Regions from separate parts of the Alkalicoccus luteus genome, predicted to be linked through region 1. Evidence: riboswitches for the same ligand, from Rfam matches in the RefSeq annotation. Region 1 holds a riboswitch; each other region holds the start of a gene.
The links. Region 1 has a riboswitch for thiamine pyrophosphate ahead of tenA (thiaminase II). Riboswitches for the same ligand answer to the same signal wherever they lie in the genome.

Region 1 (4,396 bases):
CGGCATCACCGGTATCATCGGACCGAACGGGAGCGGCAAATCAACGCTTTTAAAGCTGATTTGCGGATTGATCCGTCCCAGCAGCGGATCAGTCGAGCTGAATGGTGAACAAGCAGGTCGAAAAAGCGGCGCGGTTGCCGCTTACCTCTCGGAGGAGGATTCGCTTTACGATTACATGACGATTAAAGGCACCGTCTCATTTGCAGCAGGAGTGTATCCCGACTTTGACCAAGAGCTTGCCATGACGCTGCTGAAGGAAATGAAGCTGCATGAGTCTGATAAAGTCAAAGAGCTTTCGCGCGGAAACAAAGCGCGGGTAAAGCTCGCGGTAACGATGGCAAGGAAAACACCTGTGCTCTGTCTGGATGAACCACTCTCCGGGATGGACCCGCTAGTGCGGGAAGACATTCTCAAGCTGATCGTGACGCATCTGGACGTCGACCGCCAGCTCTGCCTGATCACAAGCCACGAAGTAAAAGAGCTTGAACCGTTTCTCGATCATGTACTGATCGTGCACGAAGGCCGAATCGTTGTCGACCGGAACGTCGAGGACCTGAAAGAAGAGAAACGGAAATCACTGATAGACGTTCTGCGGGAGGTGACGGTCTAATGTGGTTATCGCTATGGAAAAAGGAATGGCAGGAAAGTATCCCGCGATTCGCCGTCATCATGGGCATTCTTCTGCTCGCATATGCCGCGATGATTTACTTTGCCTTTACCGGATCCGGCTACAGTATTTTACTTGGATTTTTAAGCGTTGGAATTCATACGGTGTTCCTGTTTCTCGTCTGGGCACTCTCATTCCATGGAGAATGGAAAGGAAAAACGCAGTGGACGTGGCTGAATATCCCGGCATCCGGCTGGAAGCTCGTCACCTCGAAGCTCGCGGTAGGATTCACACAGTTTCTGATCTCGGTAGTGCTGCTGACGGCCGTCGGTTTTTGGACACTCAGTCTCTTTGGCGAACATGCGCAGCAAGTGGAAGAGAACGGGATTGCCGTAATCTCTGATGCGTTGCGGGCACTGTATCCGCTGCTCCTCGGCCTGCTGATGTCAGTTGGGATTACGCTTGGATTAGGAGCGGTGTTTACCATTTTGATGATGCGAATCATCAAGCCGTTTGGCTGGGCAGTCGGTATCGCCGTCTGGGGTGTGTTTGTGTATGCAATTATGCGATTTACGCAGATGCCGGTCTATGAAGCGATGTTTCGGCACGGACAGCTGTTTGATGCGGAGGCGCAGCTTCAAGAGGCTGTTGTGGGAAGTGCGACTTTTCAGCTGGAAGTAGAAGAAGGCATTTATTTATTCGCTGGAGAAATTGCGTTCGAACTGCTTGCGATTACTGCCGTTATTGCCCTGTTTTCGTGGCTGATGGACCGCTTTGTTCAGGCCTAACCAGGAAACAGTTGTAAACAGCTGGGAATTTTGATACAGTGAAAACAGAATATCCACTAGGGGAGCCCAAAAGGCTGAGACGGCTTACGCCGGACCCTTTGAACCTGATCTGGTTGATACCAGCGGAGGAAAGTGGGAATGTGTCTGAAATGGTCGCGTGAAGACCGTTTACGCTTTCAGGTGCTTCTCTTTCTCCGGACTGAGAAGCACTTTTTTCGTGTCCGGAGAGTGGGTGTTCGTCCAAATCATCCGGTACGCCGGAATAATCAGGAGGGCCTACACAATGCGATTTTCAGAAAAGCTGAGACAGGAAGCAGACCCTATTTTCAATGCGATTTTTGAGCACCCGTTTGTAAAAGGAATCGGGGAGGGGAATGTGCCAAAGCAGGCACTGATCCACTACGTCATGCAGGATTATGAATACTTGACCACCTTCTGCCGGATCTATGGTCTCGCCGTTTCCAAATGCACAACCAGAGAGGATATGACGTTTTTTCAGGAGCAGATCGGCTTCGTTCTGAATGAGGAAATTCATCCGCACAATAACTTCTGTGAAGTCGCAGGCGTCCGCTATGAAGATTTACAGAAAGCGCCGCTTGCACCGACGGCTCATCACTATACGCGCCATATGATGGAAGCGTCCATTAACGGCAGCCTTGGGGAAACACTTGCTGCGCTCGCTCCATGTCCATGGACATACTGGGAAATCGGCCGCAAGCTGAAGTCAGAGGTTAATCCGGATAAGCAGCACCCATTCTACGACTGGATCAGCTTTTACGGAAACGATGAAGTCGGCACGATCACAGAAACGTTCATGGCGAAGATCGATGCCTGCGCGGAGCAGGCAGGAGAACGTGAAAAAGAGCTGATGCTCTCCCATTTTTTAAAAAGCAGCCAGCTTGAGCATCAATTCTGGACGATGGCGTATGAGCAGGAAGAATGGCCGGTCCGACTGCAAAGCAGCATCTCGTCATTGTAAACGACAGAACAGGGCACTGAAAAAACGATTCTTATTCAGTGCCTTGCTCATTATTGCTTTTCATTTGGCAGGTTTCGGCTCAGCAGCAGACCAAGAGCGCTTACGCCGGCAAAAAGACCGACGAGAATAAGAAAATCATCTCGGTAGTTGAAGCGGTCAGCTGTCACGGCGTAAACGATCAGAGCAGCGAGACTGCCAATTAAATTGATCCAGAGCAGCGGTTTCACAAGGTTCATGATAAGCCTCCCTTTCTCACTCCAGCATATCACAGCAGAAATATGGAAAAAGGTATTGCGGATATTGTCAGAATTATTTACACTGTGAGAATACTTACGCGAGTTTGAAAACAGCGCCCAAGCGGCTGCTGTTTTCTTTTTTCGTGGTACATTTTATTGTTAGAAGGAGTTTTTATCCATGAAAGCTGTTCAGCAAATCGGAGCATTAGTCAGCCGCTACTTTGCTCTGATCGTTCTTGTCGTAGCATTTATTGCGTATTTGTCACCGGCAACGTTTACCTGGGTCGGTGCGTACATTACTATTCTGCTGGGGATCGTCATGTTCGGTATGGGAACGACGATGAAGCTTGCCGATTTTAAAGTAGTAGCCAAGCAGCCAATGCCGGTTGCGATCGGTCTGCTGGCACAGTTTCTGATCATGCCGCTGACAGCCTTTGGCATTGCCTATCTGCTCAATTTGCCGCCTGAACTTGCGGCAGGACTGGTGCTGGTCGGAGCATGTCCAGGCGGGACAGCGTCGAACGTGATGGTTTATCTTTCAAAAGGAGATGTACCGGTATCAGTCGCGATGACCAGTGTGTCGACGATGCTGGCACCGCTGTTTACTCCGCTGATCGTCTTTCTCCTTGCGAATCAATGGCTTCCGGTCGGAGCAGGTGATATGTTCATGTCGATTGTGGAGGTCATTTTGATTCCGATAGCACTCGGGATTTTAGCAGCAAGATTTCTTCCGGCTGCTGTCGAGAGAGGCCAGGCGGCACTGCCGTTGGTTTCGGTCGGCGCCATTATGTTGATCGTTTCAGGTGTTGTCGCAGCTAATGCTGAAAACATCGTGACTTCCGGAGCGGCCGTTTTTGCAGCCGTGATTTTGCATAACGGGGCTGGACTGGCCCTCGGCTACCTGGCTGCTAAATGGGCCGGACTTGACGAAACCAAGCGCAGGGCGGTTTCCATTGAAACAGGCATGCAAAACTCCGGCTTAGGCGCAGCGCTCGCAACGGCTCATTTCAGTCCGCTTGCAGCACTTCCTAGTGCAATCTTTTCCGTATGGCATAACATCTCCGGCCCGGCACTCGTATCGTATTGGAGCCGTGGAAAGCAGCCGGACCCGAAGTCATTGAATCAACAATCTCGCGTGTCATAGCTTTTCGGTGTTGACCATGCAAAACAGCGGGCGGCTTGAAAATGAAAAGCTAACAGCAGGACCGATAGGCAAAAGTGACATATGAATAATGTCCTTCCTTGTTTTCAGGCTGTTGAAAAAGTCTCAACTTAATTATTTATTCGTTTGGTTGACTTTCCCCTCTGTTAACCGAGCCTGCCGTGGGCTGGCCTTCAGCTATTTCTCAGGGTGATCCCGTATGAAGGGAAGAAAGGCACGGCTTCACTCGGACACAGGCTTCTTACAAGAAGCCTTCAAGGCCCAGTCCGGCTCCGCTCTTGCGTGGATGCCGCTCGCAGATCTGAGCGGCACGGAATCTTCAGGCTGCGCGGCTTCCACGTCCCCGCCGGACACGAAGGGAAAATGGATTTGTTTGTTGGAGAAAAACGTTCCGATCGGTAGATACGACTGTTCCATGGTACATACGTGAAAGCACTGGTAATCCTTATTCGACATCGAAGCGTTCCCTATATAAAGGTTCCACCCATATGGAACAAGCACGTGTGAATCATCACCAGGCGTTTCAACCGGACTGGCAGCTGCCAAATTGGAGGATCTCGACTCCAGGAGGATCCGAACGAGGCGAAGATCCAGCGCTTCCGACAGCAGGAGGGAGCGGTTAGC
Region 2 (4,396 bases), 110 kb from region 1:
AACGGCTTGCAAAGCTGTCGCTGAAGGAAGTTCCCGAACTGACTAACGGCAGGTCGGCATGGACGTGGGAAACGAAGGCAGGTCTTAAAGGAGGAACGCTTCTCGTGGTTCCGATCGATGTGCCGGGGAAGCGAACCGGTTATCCGCTCTCGTTTCGAAAGGAGCAGGAATGGATTTATGGCGAAGGGGTCGCCTCCAGCCGCGCGGGAATTACAACAGCTCTTGCAGCCTTGAAGGCACTGAAGGATGAGAAAAAGCTTGCGGGCACGAAAACGGGTATTTTCTTTTATGCTGATGAAGGACGCGGGATGCGCTATTCCTCTGCGATGCTCGAAAAAGCAGCGGCAGAGGCTGAGGATGTTATCGTGCTGCAGCCGGGCTTTGTGGAAGGAAAAGTCGTCGATCAGCGCCGCGGTTCACGTGACTATCACATCATTGCGGAGGGAGACCCGGAGCGCATCGGCAGAAAAAGCCAGCCGCTTGACGTGCTTACGTGGTTTCTGGATCAGACAGCGAGTCTGCGTGAGTTAAGCAGCCGCCGAAAAAAGATCGCTGTCTCCGTCCAGGATATTCAATCCGAACGGTACAGCGTCCTCATGCCGCATCGCGTCACAGCAACGATTGCCGTTACTTATTTGGACGATAAGCTGGCAGAAGAAGCAGAAGAACAAATGAAAAAGCTGTTCAGACCAGGTCGTACGGGAATGAAAACGTACATTGAACAAATCACAGCCCGGCCGCCGCTGAGACGGCAAAAGAGTCACCCGATGTTGGAGCGGCTGGAGCACTGGGCAAAGGCCTATCAGCTGCCTTTTGGAACAGAATCAAGCTTGCTGGCGACAGCGTCCGGAGTCGTACCGGAGAATATTCCGTGTATTTGCGGATTTTCACCGGCAAGCAGAAGGCTGTATACGCCGGATGAGGCGATGCATCGAAGTGAACTTGTACAGCGGGCAGTCCTGTTAGCACTTTACCTGCAGGAGGAATCTACATGAAGCAAGCTCTCCTTCCGATTTTGATTTCAGTCCCTCACGGGGGATCGCATATTCCGGACCATTTAAAAGAAAGACTGCTGCTGTCCGAGGCGGACGTTGCTCGTGACGGCGACACGTGGACGCAGGAGCTGTTTGATTTCCGCGGCAGCGTGCAGACGTTTATGGCAGCTGATACTGCCAGGGTCGTCATTGACCTGAACAGGGATCCGACGGACCGTCCTCCAGCAAATCCGGACGGAATTGTCAAAACGCTCACTGTCGACGGCCAGCAGGTGTGGAGCGAACCGTTGAGCGACGAGGAAACGAATAGTCTGATTGAAGCCGTACATGCTCCGTATCATCAAAAGCTGATGCATGCATCTAGTGAAGAAGGGCTGCGTTTTGCAGTGGATTGCCATACGATGCTGGACATTGGACCGGCTAAGGACGGCAATACGTGGGAACAGCGTCCGTTAATGTGCATCAGCAACCGCGGCAGTGCAGGCGGAGGCAGAGAGACAGAGACGATCACGGCGCCGCCGGAATTCATGCAGCTGTTTAAGCAGGAGCTGGAACGGGAGTTTGCAGATGAAATGGTAGAAGGAATCCCGCTTGTGCTTGTAAACGCCCCGTTCAGAGGCGGGTACATTACGCAGCTGCACGGACCGCGGACAGATATTCCGTGGATACAGCTTGAGCTGAACAGGCGCCTGTACCTGCCGGCTGCAGCGGGTCCCGTCCCGTCCGCTGCTGATCTGGAGCGGCTGACGAAGCTTCGTGACAAACTGCTCCTTGTACTGGAGCGAGTGGCAGCACCTGCGCAGCCTGAGGCGGGGGAAGAACCTGCTTCCTAAACGATCAGACAATAGGAGCCTGCAGCAGGCTCTCGCTTTGCTGCAAGGGCCGGGTTTGTTCGCAGGGAAGAGGTGCTTTTCGGCAGCGGGCTTTACAGAGTACCGCTTGAAAGGGTACAATGAAACTACAATTCGATACGGAACGCACTGGGGGTGCTGCAATGCTGAGAGACGGGTCTTCCCGTTAACCCTTTGAACCCGAACTGGATAATACCAGCGTGGGGAAGTGCAGGCGGCTTTCTTTGCCGGTTACCTGCATCTTCTGAGACTGATCATGAAGATGCTCTTTTTTTTCGGTGCCGCCTGTCAGAATAAATGAATTTTCAGCATGTAAGACAGTCCCGCGGGGGGACTGTCTTTTTTTCGTTCGAATCGTAAAATAATCTGGCGTTCGCCGCCGGCTGGAGGAATGTTTCAATGAGTCAGGTCAGTTGTGGAACAAGCAGAATTGTAGGAGTGCGCTTTGCGGTATATCCGATGTCCGATCAGTTTGCGGACATTATCAAATCCGCTTTGCAAGAGGTTGATACGTCGAAAGTATGGATGCAGACAGATGATATTACGACCTGTGTCCGCGGCAGGAGTGAGCACGTTTTTGATGTCGCTGAAGCTGTATTCGTACAAGCGGCAAAAAACGGCACGCACACGGTGTTTAACGGTACGTTTTCGATCGGCTGTCCTGGAGACAGTGAGGGCGACACGTATATGTCAGAAGACGGCGTGCGCTTGAATAAAGAAGCATCGGCCGACACAAACGTAGAAGCAGCGACCCATTTCGCCCTATATCCAATGAACAACCCGGAGTATATGCAAGTCATTGCCGACCAGGTTGAAACGGCAAAAGAGCACGGTACGTTTACGAAAGGCGTTCATTATGCGTCACGGCTCGATGGATCAGCGAATGAGGTGTTCGGGACACTTGAAGAAATATTTGTTGATACAGCGCAGTCGAGCTCGCACGGACACGTAACGATGACCGCCACAGTATCTGCGAACAGCCCGTCGAAAAAAGACAATGAGAGGAACGGCTGATGCTGCTTAGAGACTGGAAGCTGAAAGAAATTGTCCTGATGTCCATTCTCGGCGTCGTATTTGCCTTTATTTATCTCGGCTTTTACTTCTTCGGTCAAGGTCTGCGAAATGCACTCATGCCGTTCGGCCTCGCGCCGTTCGGCTATGAGCTGATTTTTGGAATTTGGTTTATCGTTTCCATTGTAGCGGCCTACATCATCCGGAAAAAGGGCGCTGCGTTCTGGTCGGAGCTGATAGCAGGCACGGTACAGGTGCTGGTCGGGAGCCCGGCAGGCCCACAGTTGATCATTTCTGCGGCGATTCAGGGGCTCGGTGCCGAAGCTGCGTTTGCAGCGACAAAATGGAAAAATTATTCCCTCTGGGTGCTTATTGCAGCGGGGATGTCCGCTGCGCTGTTCAGCTACGCCTGGGGCTGGTTCCAGTCCGGCCTGGCTGCACTTCCGGCAGGCTTGATTATTGCAACGCTGCTCGTCAGATTGGCAAGCGGTGCGCTGCTCGCCGGCGTACTCGGAAAATGGATCAGCGATCAGCTCGCCAAGACGGGGGTGCTCAGAGGCTATGCATTAGGGAAGGTGAAACAGCATGGACGGATTCGAAAAGCATCCTAAACCTCCTGTCATAGAGCTGAAGCGCGTCAGCTTTGCCTATGAAGAAGAAGCTCCGCTTCTTCACGATATCAGTCTTCAATTTCAGGCAGGCGAATGCTGCCTGATCGGAGGCGCGAGCGGGAGCGGGAAAAGCACGCTCGCTCTGATCATGAACGGACTCTATCCAGAAGCGGTGGAAGGAACGATGCGCGGCGAGGTCCGGCTGCATGGACGACCGCTTTCCAGCTATAGGAAAGGGGAAGCAGCACAGCACATCGGCGTCTTGTTTCAGGACCCGGAGAGTCAGTTCTGTATGATCAGTGTGGAAGACGAGCTGGCGTTTGTGCTCGAAAATATTGCCGCTCCACGAGACGTAATGGACGAACGAATCGATCATGTGCTGAGAGAAACAGACATGACCGACTTTCGCCACCGGGCTATTCATGAGCTGTCCGGCGGCCAGAAGCAGAAGATTGCGCTTGCTTCCGTGCTGCTTCTTGATCCGGAGGTGCTGATCGTCGATGAACCGGCGGCCAATCTTGATCCAGCTTCAGGAGAAGAGCTGGTAGAGCTGATCGGCCGAATCCGCCGATCACGCGGCTGTACGGTGTTGATTATCGAGCATCAGGCTGACCGCTGGCTGTCCCTTCTAGACCGGGCCGTGTTTCTTGCAGCCGGCAGCGTCATGCTGGACGGGAGTCCGGATACTATCTATCAAACGAAACGAAGCCTGCTTAAACGCGAAGGCATTCATCTGCCTTTCCGATACGATCCGCTTCCGCCGCGAAGTCCGGGTCCACACCGCGGAGAGACAATCTTCCGTGCAGAAAACCTGACAGTCTCCAAGCGGAAAAAAGCGATCGTGCAGCACGCTTCGTTTCAACTGCACCGCGGAGAAATGCTGGCAATTGCCGGTGAAAACGGATCTGGAAAGACCACACTTCTTCAG
Region 3 (4,396 bases), on a different contig from region 1:
AGGAGATATGGTTGAATTTGAAGCAGAAAACCCGACTGATGGATATATTCTAGCGGTCGAGGCACGAACGAGTGAACTGTTCAGGCCTCCAATCGCAAATATTGATCAGGCTATTCTCGTTTTTTCAGCTAAAGAGCCTGATTTTAGCCCGCTGCTGCTTGATAAGTTTCTGGTCCATACCGAAGCAGCAGAGCTGGAGTCAGTTATCTGCGTCTCAAAAGCAGATCTTGGGTTGGATAAAGCAGAGCCTTATCTGCCTGCATACGAGCAGGCCGGCTACCGTGTTATTATCACGTCCTCTGAACTTTCCGGCCAGGTAGAGGAGCTGCTGCCAGTTCTGTCAGGACGGCTTTCCGTTTTTGCCGGGCAGTCAGGGGTTGGAAAATCATCCATTCTTAACGCGCTTAAACCAGAATTGAATCTGGAAACTGCAGCTATTTCAAAGAGTCTGAACCGCGGCAAGCATACGACTCGTCATGTTGAACTGATTCATATGCCCAATCAGGGATTTGTTGCCGATACACCCGGGTTCAGTTCACTTGATTTCCGCCATGTCGAAACGGAGACGCTAAGTGCCATGTATCCAGAAATGGCAGCACGGATCAATGACTGCAAGTTCAGAGGATGCACCCATTTAAATGAACCCGGGTGTGCGGTAAAGCAGGCTGTTGATACGGGAGACATTGCAGCTTTCCGCTATCATAGTTATCAGCAGTTTTATGAAGAAATAGCCAATAGAAAACGGAGGTACTGACAATGACTGAGAAGATTGCGCCATCGATTCTGGCTGCAGACTTTGCTGCGCTTGGGTCCGAAATAAAGGAAGCCGAAGCAGCAGGAGCCGACTACATTCATATTGATGTAATGGACGGCCGTTTCGTTCCGAATATTACGATTGGACCGCTGATCGTTGAAGCGGTTCGTCCGCATACGAGTCTGCCGCTTGATGTGCATTTGATGATTGAAAACCCGGAAAGGTACGTTGATGCTTTTGCTGACGCGGGGGCGGATATTATCAGCGTGCATGCTGAAGCATGTCCACATTTACACCGGACGATTCAGCAAATTAAGGGACGAGGGGTAAAAGCGGGCGCTGTTTTAAATCCAGGCAGTCCGTTGAGTATGGTAGAGGAAGTCATGGACGAGCTCGATCTTCTGCTGTTGATGACCGTGAATCCAGGCTTTGGAGGTCAGACTTTCATACCATCTGTGCTGGATAAAATGAAGCGAGCAAGTGAGATAAAACCAGCGGCTATGGAAATAGAGGTAGACGGAGGGGTCAACGCAGATACTGCAAAGCTTTGCCGGGAAGCAGGTGCAGATGTATTAGTAGCAGGGTCTGCATTTTTTCAAGCGTCGGACAGAAAACAAGCGATGAAATCCCTTCGTTCCTGAACGGATTAGTTTAACTGAATGATAAAAACGCATGGGGAGCCTTGTAACGGCTGAGAGGGTGCAGAGCAGCACCGACCCAGTGAACCTGTAAGTTAATGCTTGCGCAGGGATGTGGGATCGATCAGAAGCCAGATGCTTCTGAGTTGGCCGTATCCTGAGGATGCGGCCTTTCTGCGCTGCAAAAAAGAAAGGGTGACGCACGTGCGTTCAACTAAAATAGTTATAATGATTGAAACAGCTTTTATGGCTGCGCTAGCGCTGATTTTAAGCTTTATTACACTATTTACGATGCCGTTTGGAGGATCTGTGAACCTAGCTATGCTGCCAATAATTCTGTTGTCGTTCCGAAGAGGTCCGGCTGCAGGAATCGCGTGTGGCATTGTGTTCGGACTGCTGAACTTAATGACTGGACCTTATGTCGTCCATTGGTCTCAGGCGATCCTGGAGTATCCTGTAGCTTTTGGACTTGTTGGTACGGCTGCCTTTTTCAGTGCCTGGTTTGGAGGGAGGAGAGTGATTGGGGCAGTGATTGCTGGAATTGCTCTTGCAGTGGCTCTCCGATTTGCTGCTCATTTTAGTGCAGGTGTTATCTGGTTTGGAGAGTTTGCTCCTGAAGGTACCCCGGTCGCCTTGTATTCGTTTCTCTATAATTTAGGGTATTTAGGGCCATCTCTTCTTTTAATTTTGATCGTGACCATCTTTTTATTAAAAAAAGGCGGCAGAATTTTGCAGCCTGAGGGAAGATCAGTATGAATCCTGTTATCATTGCCGGGGGCAGCCCTGAGCTGACCGAAAGGCATCTGTCCCGGCTGGTTCGTTTTTATCCGGAAGCTGATGTTATTGGAGTTGACCGAGGGGCAGCGTGTGCAGCTGCCTGCGGCATCCGCATGGTACGAGCTGTTGGAGACTTTGACAGTGTGACGCCCGAACAAAAGATGCAGATTGCAGAACTGGCTGAACAGATCGAGGGTCATCCTCCAGCGAAAAACTGGACAGATCTGGAGCTTGCGCTGCAGCGAGCAGAGGGAATGCCGCTGATTATAACCGGAGCGGGCGGAGGAAGATTGGATCATACACTGTCTGCCTTGTTTTTGCTGGAAGCCTCGCCAGAGCAAACCGTAATCGAGGAAGAGCACTACTCGGTGCAGCTCCTTCGTCCGGGCACGCATCAGCTTCGAACACGCGGCCATAAGTATGTATCGCTGATCCCGCTTGGGCAAAACGTAACGGGTGTAACGACGTCAGGGCTGCTGTATCCGCTCCAACAGGCTACGCTTTATCGGCATCGATCGCTCAGCGTCAGCAATGAATGGACGCACCGTGAAGCGAAGGTGTCGTTTAACGACGGGCTTCTTTACTTCATCGAATCAGGCGATGCATGAAGCCGGCAGTCAATTTTTCCGTTCAAGCATGAGCTGGACAAATGAAAAAAGCTTCCGTCCCATTTCGGGGCGGAAGCTTTTTTTAGCGATTATACGCGCTGTACTTTGCCTGATTTTAGAGCGCGGGCGGATACGTAAACGCGCTTTGGCTTGCCGTCCACCATGATGCGGACTTTTTGCACGTTAGCACCCCAGCGACGCTTTGTAGCGTTCAATGCGTGGGATCGTTTATTGCCTGTAGACGGCCCTCGGCCGGTAATAACACATCTGCGTGACATATGCATTCCCTCCTTCATTTCACTAGCATCGATCATACCTGAATATTGTAGCATTGTACATTTTTTAATTCAAGCAGTAATTTCAAGTAATGAACCTTGACAGATGATATCGCATTTTTGGAGCTTTTGTGCTATTCTCTTAGACGGGTGCACGAACTATGCAAGCTGTCATGCGTATAGTAAAATGACGATAGCTGAAAAGCCAAATACCCCCATTGAGGAGGACTACCTTCTATGACGATTGAAATGAATACGAAATACGGAAATATTGATGTTTCAAGAGAAGTTGTCGCTGTTATCGCAGGCGGTGCGGCAGTGGACTGCTACGGCATTGTCGGAATGGCTTCCCAGAAGCAGCTGAAAGATGGCATTACGGATCTTCTTGGTAAAGAAAATCTGGCGAGAGGTGTTGTCATCCGGGAAGAAGGCGAACAGATCCACATTGATATGTATATTATCGTCAGCTATGGAACGAAAATTTCCGAAGTAGCGCATAATGTTCAGCAAAAAGTAAAATACCAGCTGAGCCAGATGCTCGGGTTGAAAGTTAGTTCGGTCAATATTTTTGTTTCCGGAGTCAGAGTTACGAATTAGTTTTATGTCAGGAGGAACATACGTGGCAATGAATACAATTAACGGAAAAAAACTTGCTGCCATGATGCAGGAGGGTGCCGCCAATCTGTCTGCCAATTCGCAGCGGATTGACGCACTAAACGTATTCCCTGTTCCGGACGGCGATACAGGGACGAATATGAATCTAACCATCACATCCGGAATTCAGGAAGTGAAGAACAACGATCAGAACCATGCGGGAAGCGTCGCAGCCAGCTTTGCAAAAGGCCTCCTTATGGGGGCGAGAGGGAACTCGGGCGTTATTCTGTCCCAGCTTTTCAGAGGCTTTTCAAAAGCGGTCGAAAAGAAAGAAACACTGGCTCCTAAGGATCTTGCTGACGCATTTGATAAGGGCGTGGAAACGGCCTACAAAGCTGTCATGAAGCCGGTTGAAGGTACGATTTTAACTGTTGCGAAAGATGCAGCAGCAGCAGGAAGAGAAAGCGCCGGCCAAGATGATTGTCTCGAGCTGATGAAGCAGGTTCTTCAAGAAGCTGAAGAGTCTCTGGAGCGGACGCCCGACCTGCTTCCGGTGTTAAAGGAAGTTGGAGTCGTTGATTCCGGCGGCCAAGGATTGGTTACCATATACGAAGGCTTTGCAGCTGCAATGGAAGGCCGGTCGATTGCTCCAGCTGAGGAAACACCTTCACTGGAAGAATTGGTCAAATTTGAGCATCATCAGTCTGCTCAGAGTCATATGGCTACCGAAGATATTGAATTTGGCTACTG

Region 2: another riboswitch for thiamine pyrophosphate. It lies ahead of ACSZLD_RS12470 (YkoF family thiamine/hydroxymethylpyrimidine-binding protein); the one in region 1 lies ahead of tenA (thiaminase II).
Region 3: another riboswitch for thiamine pyrophosphate. It lies ahead of thiT (energy-coupled thiamine transporter ThiT); the one in region 1 lies ahead of tenA (thiaminase II).

Annotation. Positions count from the first base shown of each region.
Region 1 is NZ_JBPZEY010000009.1:107,964-112,359, reverse strand. It holds gene ACSZLD_RS12985 (ABC transporter ATP-binding protein) at 1-610, shown strand, start outside; gene ACSZLD_RS12980 (hypothetical protein) at 610-1,395, shown strand; TPP riboswitch at 1,444-1,543, shown strand; gene tenA (thiaminase II) at 1,679-2,374, shown strand; gene ACSZLD_RS12970 (hypothetical protein) at 2,425-2,610, opposite strand; gene ACSZLD_RS12965 (bile acid:sodium symporter family protein) at 2,789-3,754, shown strand; gene ACSZLD_RS12960 (hypothetical protein) at 4,261-4,395, shown strand.
Region 2 is NZ_JBPZEY010000009.1:1,562-5,957, reverse strand. It holds gene ACSZLD_RS12480 (M20/M25/M40 family metallo-hydrolase) at 1-995, shown strand, start outside; gene ACSZLD_RS12475 (N-formylglutamate amidohydrolase) at 992-1,828, shown strand; TPP riboswitch at 1,968-2,070, shown strand; gene ACSZLD_RS12470 (YkoF family thiamine/hydroxymethylpyrimidine-binding protein) at 2,246-2,860, shown strand; gene ACSZLD_RS12465 (ECF transporter S component) at 2,863-3,468, shown strand; gene ACSZLD_RS12460 (ABC transporter ATP-binding protein) at 3,443-4,396, shown strand, end outside.
Region 3 is NZ_JBPZEY010000002.1:96,401-100,796, forward strand. It holds gene rsgA (ribosome small subunit-dependent GTPase A) at 1-754, shown strand, start outside; gene rpe (ribulose-phosphate 3-epimerase) at 757-1,395, shown strand; TPP riboswitch at 1,418-1,522, shown strand; gene thiT (energy-coupled thiamine transporter ThiT) at 1,597-2,148, shown strand; gene ACSZLD_RS02705 (thiamine diphosphokinase) at 2,145-2,777, shown strand; gene rpmB (50S ribosomal protein L28) at 2,867-3,055, opposite strand; gene ACSZLD_RS02715 (Asp23/Gls24 family envelope stress response protein) at 3,290-3,649, shown strand; gene ACSZLD_RS02720 (DAK2 domain-containing protein) at 3,672-4,396, shown strand, end outside.